2 linked regions of the Actinokineospora alba genome follow. The protein of the gene in region 2 interacts with the protein of the main gene of each other region in a pairwise test. Links are inferred from orthologs where the notes say so. Each region holds a gene or a part of one and is shown on either strand. Other genes may lie near its edges. The genes, in order: uvrB and uvrA.

Region 1 (3,219 bases), 120 kb from region 2 along the record:
CCGCCCGCCTGGAGCGCATCGATGCCTAGGTCGCCCCGCGACTCGATGATCGATAGCGCTGTCGTGCTGTTCCGACAGCGCGGGGTCGCCGACACCTCGCTGCGCGACGTCGTCGAACACAGCGGGGTCTCGCGGGGGTCGATCTACCACCACTTCCCAGGCGGCAAGGAGGAACTCGCCCTCGCGGCCACCGAGCGTGGCGGCGACTTCATCGGGAACCTGCTGGAGCGGCTGCTGGCCGACGTCGACGGCGATCGCGCGATCGCCGCGTTCGTCGACTACTGGACCTCGGCCCTGACCAAGGCCGACTTCGTCGACGGCTGCCCGATCGGCGCGGCCGCTCTCTCCTCCGACGAGACGGCGTCGGCCCGCGACGCGGCGGGTCGCGCGTTCGCGCGATGGGAGACGCTCCTGGCCGACGCGATAGCCCGCCGCGGCGTCCCGACCGCCCGCGCGGCGTCGCTGGCCACGTTGGCGATCGCGAGCATCGAGGGGGCGCTGCTGATGTGCCGGGCGCGACGCGACACGGAGCCCCTGACCAGGGTGGGCACCGAGCTGAGGGCCCTGCTCAGTCCGTCCGACTGAGATTGTCGGTGGGGCCGCGTACTGTCGGGTTGTGGCTTTTCCGACCGAGCACCCAGTCCTCGCGCACTCCGAACACCGACCCGTCGGCGACATCCCCCGTGCCGACGGGAAGTTCCGCATGGTCGCGGATTACCAGCCCGCGGGCGACCAGCCCGCCGCCATCGAGGAGCTGGAGAAGCGGATCAAGGCGGGCGAGCAGGACATCGTGCTGCTCGGCGCCACCGGCACCGGCAAGTCGGCGACGGCCGCCTGGCTCATCGAGCGGGTGCAGCGGCCGACGCTGGTGATGGCGCCGAACAAGACACTCGCCGCCCAGTTGGCCAACGAGCTGCGCGAGTTCTTCCCGGACAACGCGGTCGAGTACTTCGTCAGCTACTACGACTACTACCAGCCCGAGGCGTACATCCCGCAGACGGACACCTACATCGAGAAGGACTCGTCGGTCAACGACGACGTCGAGCGGCTGCGCCACTCCGCGACGATGAGCCTGCTCTCGCGGCGCGACGTCATCGTGGTCGCCTCGGTGTCCTGCATCTACGGCCTCGGCACTCCGCAGTCCTACCTCGACCGCTCGGTCGGGCTCAACGTCGGCGGCGAGGTCGAGCGCGATGTGCTGCTCCGCGCGCTGGTCGACATCCAGTACGCCCGCAACGACATCGCCTTCGCCCGCGGCACGTTCCGCGTGCGCGGCGACACGGTGGAGATCATCCCGGCGTACGAGGAGCTGGCGATCCGCGTCGAGTTCTTCGGCGACGAGATCGACAAGCTCTACTATCTGCACCCGCTGACCGGCGACATCGTCCGCGAGGTCGACGAACTGCGGATCTTCCCCGCCACCCACTACGTCGCGGGCCCCGAGCGCATGGAACGCGCGATCGGCGCCATCGAGGCGGAGCTGGAGGAGCGCCTCGCGACCCTGGAGCGCCAGGGCAAGCTGCTGGAGGCGCAGCGGCTGCGGATGCGCACGGCGTACGACGTCGAGATGATGCGCCAGGTCGGGTTCTGCTCCGGCATCGAGAACTACTCCCGGCACATCGACGGCCGCGGCGCGGGCACCGCCCCCGCGACCCTGATCGACTACTTCCCCGACGACTTCCTGCTGGTCATCGACGAGTCCCATGTGACCGTGCCGCAGATCGGCGGCATGTACGAGGGCGACATGTCCCGCAAGCGCAACCTGGTCGAGCACGGCTTCCGGCTGCCCAGCGCCGTCGACAACCGGCCGCTGACCTGGGAGGAGTTCGCCGAGCGGATCGGGCAGACGGTGTATCTCTCGGCCACCCCCGGCCCGTACGAGATGGGCCAGGCGGGCGGCGAGTTCGTCGAGCAGGTCATCCGCCCGACCGGCCTGATCGACCCCGAGGTCATCATCAAGCCGACCGAGGGGCAGATCGACGACCTGGTCCACGAGATCCGCGAACGCGCCGAGCGCGACGAGCGGGTGCTGGTGACCACGCTGACCAAGAAGATGTCCGAGGACCTCACGGACTACCTGCTGGAACTGGGCATCCGGGTGCGCTACCTGCACTCCGAGGTCGACACCCTGCGCCGCATCGAGCTGCTCCGGCAGCTCAGGCTCGGCGACTACGACGTCCTGGTCGGCATCAACCTGCTGCGTGAGGGCCTCGACCTCCCGGAGGTCTCGCTGGTCGCGATCCTCGACGCGGACAAGGAAGGCTTCCTCCGCAGCGGAACCTCGCTGATCCAGACCATCGGCCGCGCCGCCCGAAACGTCTCCGGCCAGGTCCACATGTATGCCGACCGGATCACCGACTCGATGCAGCACGCCATCGACGAGACGAACCGCAGGCGCGCCAAGCAGATCGCGTACAACACCGAGCGCGGCCTCGACCCGCAGCCGCTCCGCAAGAAGATCAACGACATCCTCGACCGCGTCCTCAACGAGGCCACCGACGACGACTCGGTTCCCGTGGGCGGCTCGGGCCGCAACACCTCTCGCGGCAAGCGGGCGGCGGGGGAGCCCGGCAACGCCCGAAGCGCCGGGATCGTCGGCGGTAAGGACGTCAAGTCCATGCCGCGCGCGGAACTGGCGGACTTGGTGCAGCAGCTGACAGACCAGATGATGAACGCGGCCCGCGACCTCCAGTTCGAACTGGCGGCCCGCCTGCGCGACGAGATCCACGACCTGAAGCGCGAACTGCGGGGGATGGACGCGGCCGGGATCAAGTAGCCAACGGTCCGCCCGGCGAGATGGCGTCGGGATCGCGGTGACCTGGCCGCCGGCATCAGTGCGGGAATAGGTCTGCCCCACCTCTTGTTTGAGAGTTCAACTACTAACAGGGGAGTGGGGCAATGGGTCACGAGATCCTGGGCACGCGGCAGGAGCCGACGTTCGGGCTGGACACCTTCGGCGACCTGGAGATCGGCGCCGACGGTGAGCTGGTGAGCCAGGCGGAGGCGATCCGACAGGTGGTGGCCGAGGGAGTGCTGGCCGACCAGGTCGGTGTGAACTATTTCGGCGTCGGCGAGCACCACCGGGCCGAGATGGCGGTGTCCTCACCCGACGTCGTGCTGGCCGCGATCGCGGGCCAGACCGAACGCATCCGGCTCGGCACCGGCGTGACCGTGCTGAGCTCGGACGACCCGGTCCGGGTCTACGAGCGGTTCGCCACG
Region 2 (3,603 bases):
CTCGGCGAATCTCTCGACCACCCCGGTCAGGACGGCCGTGGCCTCGCGCACGGCGGCCAGCGTGGCCGCGGTGGTCGTGCCGTTCATGGTGCTCGCGGACGTGTTCGACCCAGTCATGAGGACCCCGACATGCTTGGCGTGAACGGAGCGAAAGGTGCTCCCGTGGACCAGCCTAGGCGAGTGACGTTACCCGTGGGTACCGCTCCGCGGGTGCATCGCCGCGACCGGTCCGCGAGAATTGTCGGTGCCCGGCTTTAGCATGGGTGCCGGCCACCAGTGGCCACTCAACCCGCAGCGTGCGATCCCATCCCCGGATGCCGCGCTGCCCGAGTTCTGCCCAGTTCAGAGCACTACCGAAGGGATCTCAGTGGCCGACCGCCTCGTCGTTCGCGGCGCCCGGGAGCACAACCTGCGCGGCGTCGACATCGACCTGCCCAGGGACAGCCTGATCGTGTTCACCGGACTGTCGGGCTCCGGCAAGTCCAGCCTCGCGTTCGACACGATCTTCGCCGAGGGGCAGCGCCGGTACGTCGAGTCGCTGTCGGCCTACGCGCGGCAGTTCCTCGGGCAGATGGACAAGCCGGACGTCGACTTCATCGAGGGACTCTCGCCCGCGGTCTCGATCGACCAGAAGTCGACCAGCCGCAACCCGCGTTCCACGGTCGGCACGATCACCGAGGTCTACGACTACCTGCGTCTGCTCTACGCGCGCGCGGGCAAGCCGCACTGCCCCACCTGCGGCGAGGCGATCAGCAGGCAGACCCCGCAGCAGATCGTCGACCAGGTCCTGGCGATGGAGTCCGGCCTGAAGTTCCAGGTGCTCGCGCCCGTCATCCGCGGCCGCAAGGGCGAGTACATAGACCTGTTCTCCCAGCTGCAGACGCAGGGCTACTCGCGCGCGCTGGTCGACGGCAAGGTCTACCCGCTCACCGAGCCGCCGAAGCTCAAGAAGCAGGAGAAGCACGACATCGCGGTGATCGTCGACCGCCTCTCGGTGAAAGCCTCGTCCAAGCAGCGCCTCACCGACTCGGTGGAGACCGCGCTGCGGCTGGCCGACGGGCTCGTCGAGCTGGAGTTCGTCGATCTTCCCGAGCATGACCCGGGCCGCATCCGGGGTTTCTCCGAGCACTTGGCCTGCCCGAACGGCCACCCGCTCGGCGTCGAGGACCTGGAACCGCGCTCGTTCTCCTTCAACTCGCCGTACGGCGCGTGCCCGGTGTGCACGGGCATCGGCATCAAGAAGGAGGTCGACCCGGAGCTGGTCGTCCCCGACGACGAGCTCTCCCTCGGCGACGGCGCGATCGCGCCCTGGGCGGGCGGTCAGACCGCGGAGTACTTCATCCGGCTGCTCACCGCTCTGGGTGACTCGATCGGGTTCCGAATGGACACCCCGTGGCGGCGGCTGCCGGCGAAGGCGCAGAAGGCGGTCCTGCACGGCACCGACGACCAGGTGCACGTCCGCTACAAGAACCGGTACGGACGCGAGCGGTCGTACTACGCCGCGTACGAGGGCGTGATCCCGTTCCTCGAGCGGCGCCAGGAGCAGACCGACTCGGAGTACATGCGGGAGAAGTACGAGGGCTACATGCGGGAGGTGCCCTGCCCGTCGTGTCAGGGTTCCCGGCTCAAGCCCGAGATCCTCGCGGTGACGCTGCACCACGGCGAGTACGGCGACCGTTCGATCGCCGACATCTCGGCGATGTCGATCAATGAATGCTCGGCGTTCCTCGACGGCCTCAAGCTCGGCAAGCGCGAGACGATGATCGCGGGCGCGGTGCTCAAGGAAATCCAGGCGCGCCTGCGGTTCCTGCTCGACGTCGGCCTCGACTACCTCTCCCTTGACCGCGCGTCCGGCACCTTGTCCGGCGGCGAGGCGCAGCGCATCCGCCTGGCCACGCAGATCGGGTCCGGGCTCGTCGGTGTGCTCTACGTGCTCGACGAGCCGTCGATCGGCCTGCACCAGCGCGACAACCACCGGCTCATGACAACCCTGATCCGCCTTCGCGACCTGGGCAACACGCTGATCGTCGTCGAGCACGACGAGGACACCATCCGCCAGTCCGACTGGATCGTCGACATCGGCCCGGGCGCGGGGGAGCACGGCGGCCGCGTCGTGCACAGCGGCACGTTCAAGGACCTGTTGAAGAACAAGGAATCCCTCACCGGCGCCTACCTCGCAGGCCGCAGCGCCATCCCGATGCCGTTGGTGCGCCGGACCGTCGACAAGAAGCGCCAGCTGACGGTCGTCGGCGCGCGCGAGCACAACCTCCGTGGCATCGACGTGTCGTTCCCGCTGGGCTGCCTGGTCTCGGTCACGGGCGTGTCCGGTTCGGGCAAGTCCACTTTGGTCAACGACATCCTCGCGACCGTGCTGGCCAACAAGCTCAACGGCGCGCGCCAGGTCCCCGGGCGGCACACGCGGGTGCGCGGGCTCGACCAGGTCGACAAGCTCGTGCAGGTCGACCAGTCGCCGATCGGCCGCACCCCGCGGTCCAACGCCGCGACCTACACCGGCGTGTTCGACCACGTCCGCAAGCTGTTCGCCTCCACCACGGAGGCGAAGGTCCGCGGCTACCAGCCGGGACGATTCTCGTTCAACGTCAAGGGCGGCCGCTGCGAGGCGTGCGCGGGCGACGGCACGATCAAGATCGAGATGAACTTCCTGCCGGACGTCTACGTGCCGTGCGAGGTCTGCAAGGGCGCGCGCTACAACCGCGAGACCCTTGAAGTCCACTACAAGGGCAAGACGATCGCCGAAGTCCTCGACATGCCGATCGAGGAGGCCGCGGCGTTCTTCGAGCCGATCAAGGCGATCCACCGGCACCTGGCCACCCTGGTCGACGTCGGCCTCGGCTACGTCCGGCTCGGCCAGCCCGCGCCGACCCTGTCCGGGGGTGAGGCGCAGCGCGTCAAGCTCGCCAGCGAACTGCAGAAGCGGTCCACCGGCAAGACCGTCTACATCCTCGACGAGCCCACCACCGGCCTGCACTTCGAGGACATCCGCAAGCTGCTCGGGGTGATCAACGGCTTGGTGGACAAGGGAAACACCGTGATCGTCATCGAGCACAACCTCGACGTGATCAAGACCTCGGACTGGATCGTCGACATGGGTCCGGAGGGCGGCTCGGGCGGCGGCACGGTCGTCGCGGAGGGCACACCGGAGGACGTGGTCAAGGTCGAGGGCAGTTACACCGGGGAGTTCCTTGCGCACGTGATGTGACCTGCAAAGATCCCGGGTGGATGATGTATTTCTCGACCGGTTGCGGACTCCTACCTCATGACCGAGGTACGCAACCAGGAGGCAGCCATGCAAGACACCCGGGAACTCGTCGCGAGGGTGGCCACACCGTCGCGAGCCACCGCCGCGCCCCAGGCGCTGCGCGGGGGCGGCGACGAGGAACTGCGGTTCTGGGAGGTCCTCAAGGGGATCACCGCGCCCGCCGAGTTCACCCTGGTGACCCATGGCCGCCCTCGACACGCCTTGGACTTGGGGGCGGTGCGTGCGGGCTGACCAGGCCACCAGCCGCGAGACCACCACGCTGACCCGGGTGCGACATGCACTCGGGTCAGCGGTCGTGGTCTACGACGGCCCTGGCTGCGTGC

Evidence for each region.
Region 1: the proteins of uvrA (region 2) and uvrB interact in binary tests that used the Escherichia coli proteins (3 or more experiments, as listed by UniProt). The link is inferred for Actinokineospora alba from one-to-one orthologs.

Annotation. Positions count from the first base shown.
Region 1 is NZ_SNXU01000001.1:4,709,665-4,712,883, forward strand. What follows is about bases 210-3,196. They hold uvrB (excinuclease ABC subunit UvrB), read left to right. Parts: upstream 210-616; coding sequence 617-2,776; downstream 2,777-3,196. Other genes in these bases: C8E96_RS21740 (TetR/AcrR family transcriptional regulator), read left to right, coding at 210-585; C8E96_RS21750 (LLM class flavin-dependent oxidoreductase), read left to right, coding at 2,899-3,196. Outside these bases: C8E96_RS21735 (molybdopterin-dependent oxidoreductase), read left to right, coding at 1-29; more of C8E96_RS21740, read left to right, coding at 22-209; more of C8E96_RS21750, read left to right, coding at 3,197-3,219. UniProt on the Escherichia coli protein: The UvrABC repair system catalyzes the recognition and processing of DNA lesions. A damage recognition complex composed of 2 UvrA and 2 UvrB subunits scans DNA for abnormalities.
Region 2 is NZ_SNXU01000001.1:4,827,920-4,831,522, forward strand. Bases 50-3,420 are described here. They hold uvrA (excinuclease ABC subunit UvrA), read left to right. Parts: upstream 50-367; coding sequence 368-3,220; downstream 3,221-3,420. Other genes in these bases: C8E96_RS22255 (maleylpyruvate isomerase family mycothiol-dependent enzyme), read right to left, coding at 50-117; C8E96_RS22265 (hypothetical protein), read left to right, coding at 3,308-3,420. Outside these bases: more of C8E96_RS22255, read right to left, coding at 1-49; more of C8E96_RS22265, read left to right, coding at 3,421-3,511; C8E96_RS22270 (YcaO-like family protein), read left to right, coding at 3,549-3,603. UniProt on the Escherichia coli protein: The UvrABC repair system catalyzes the recognition and processing of DNA lesions. UvrA is an ATPase and a DNA-binding protein. A damage recognition complex composed of 2 UvrA and 2 UvrB subunits scans DNA for abnormalities.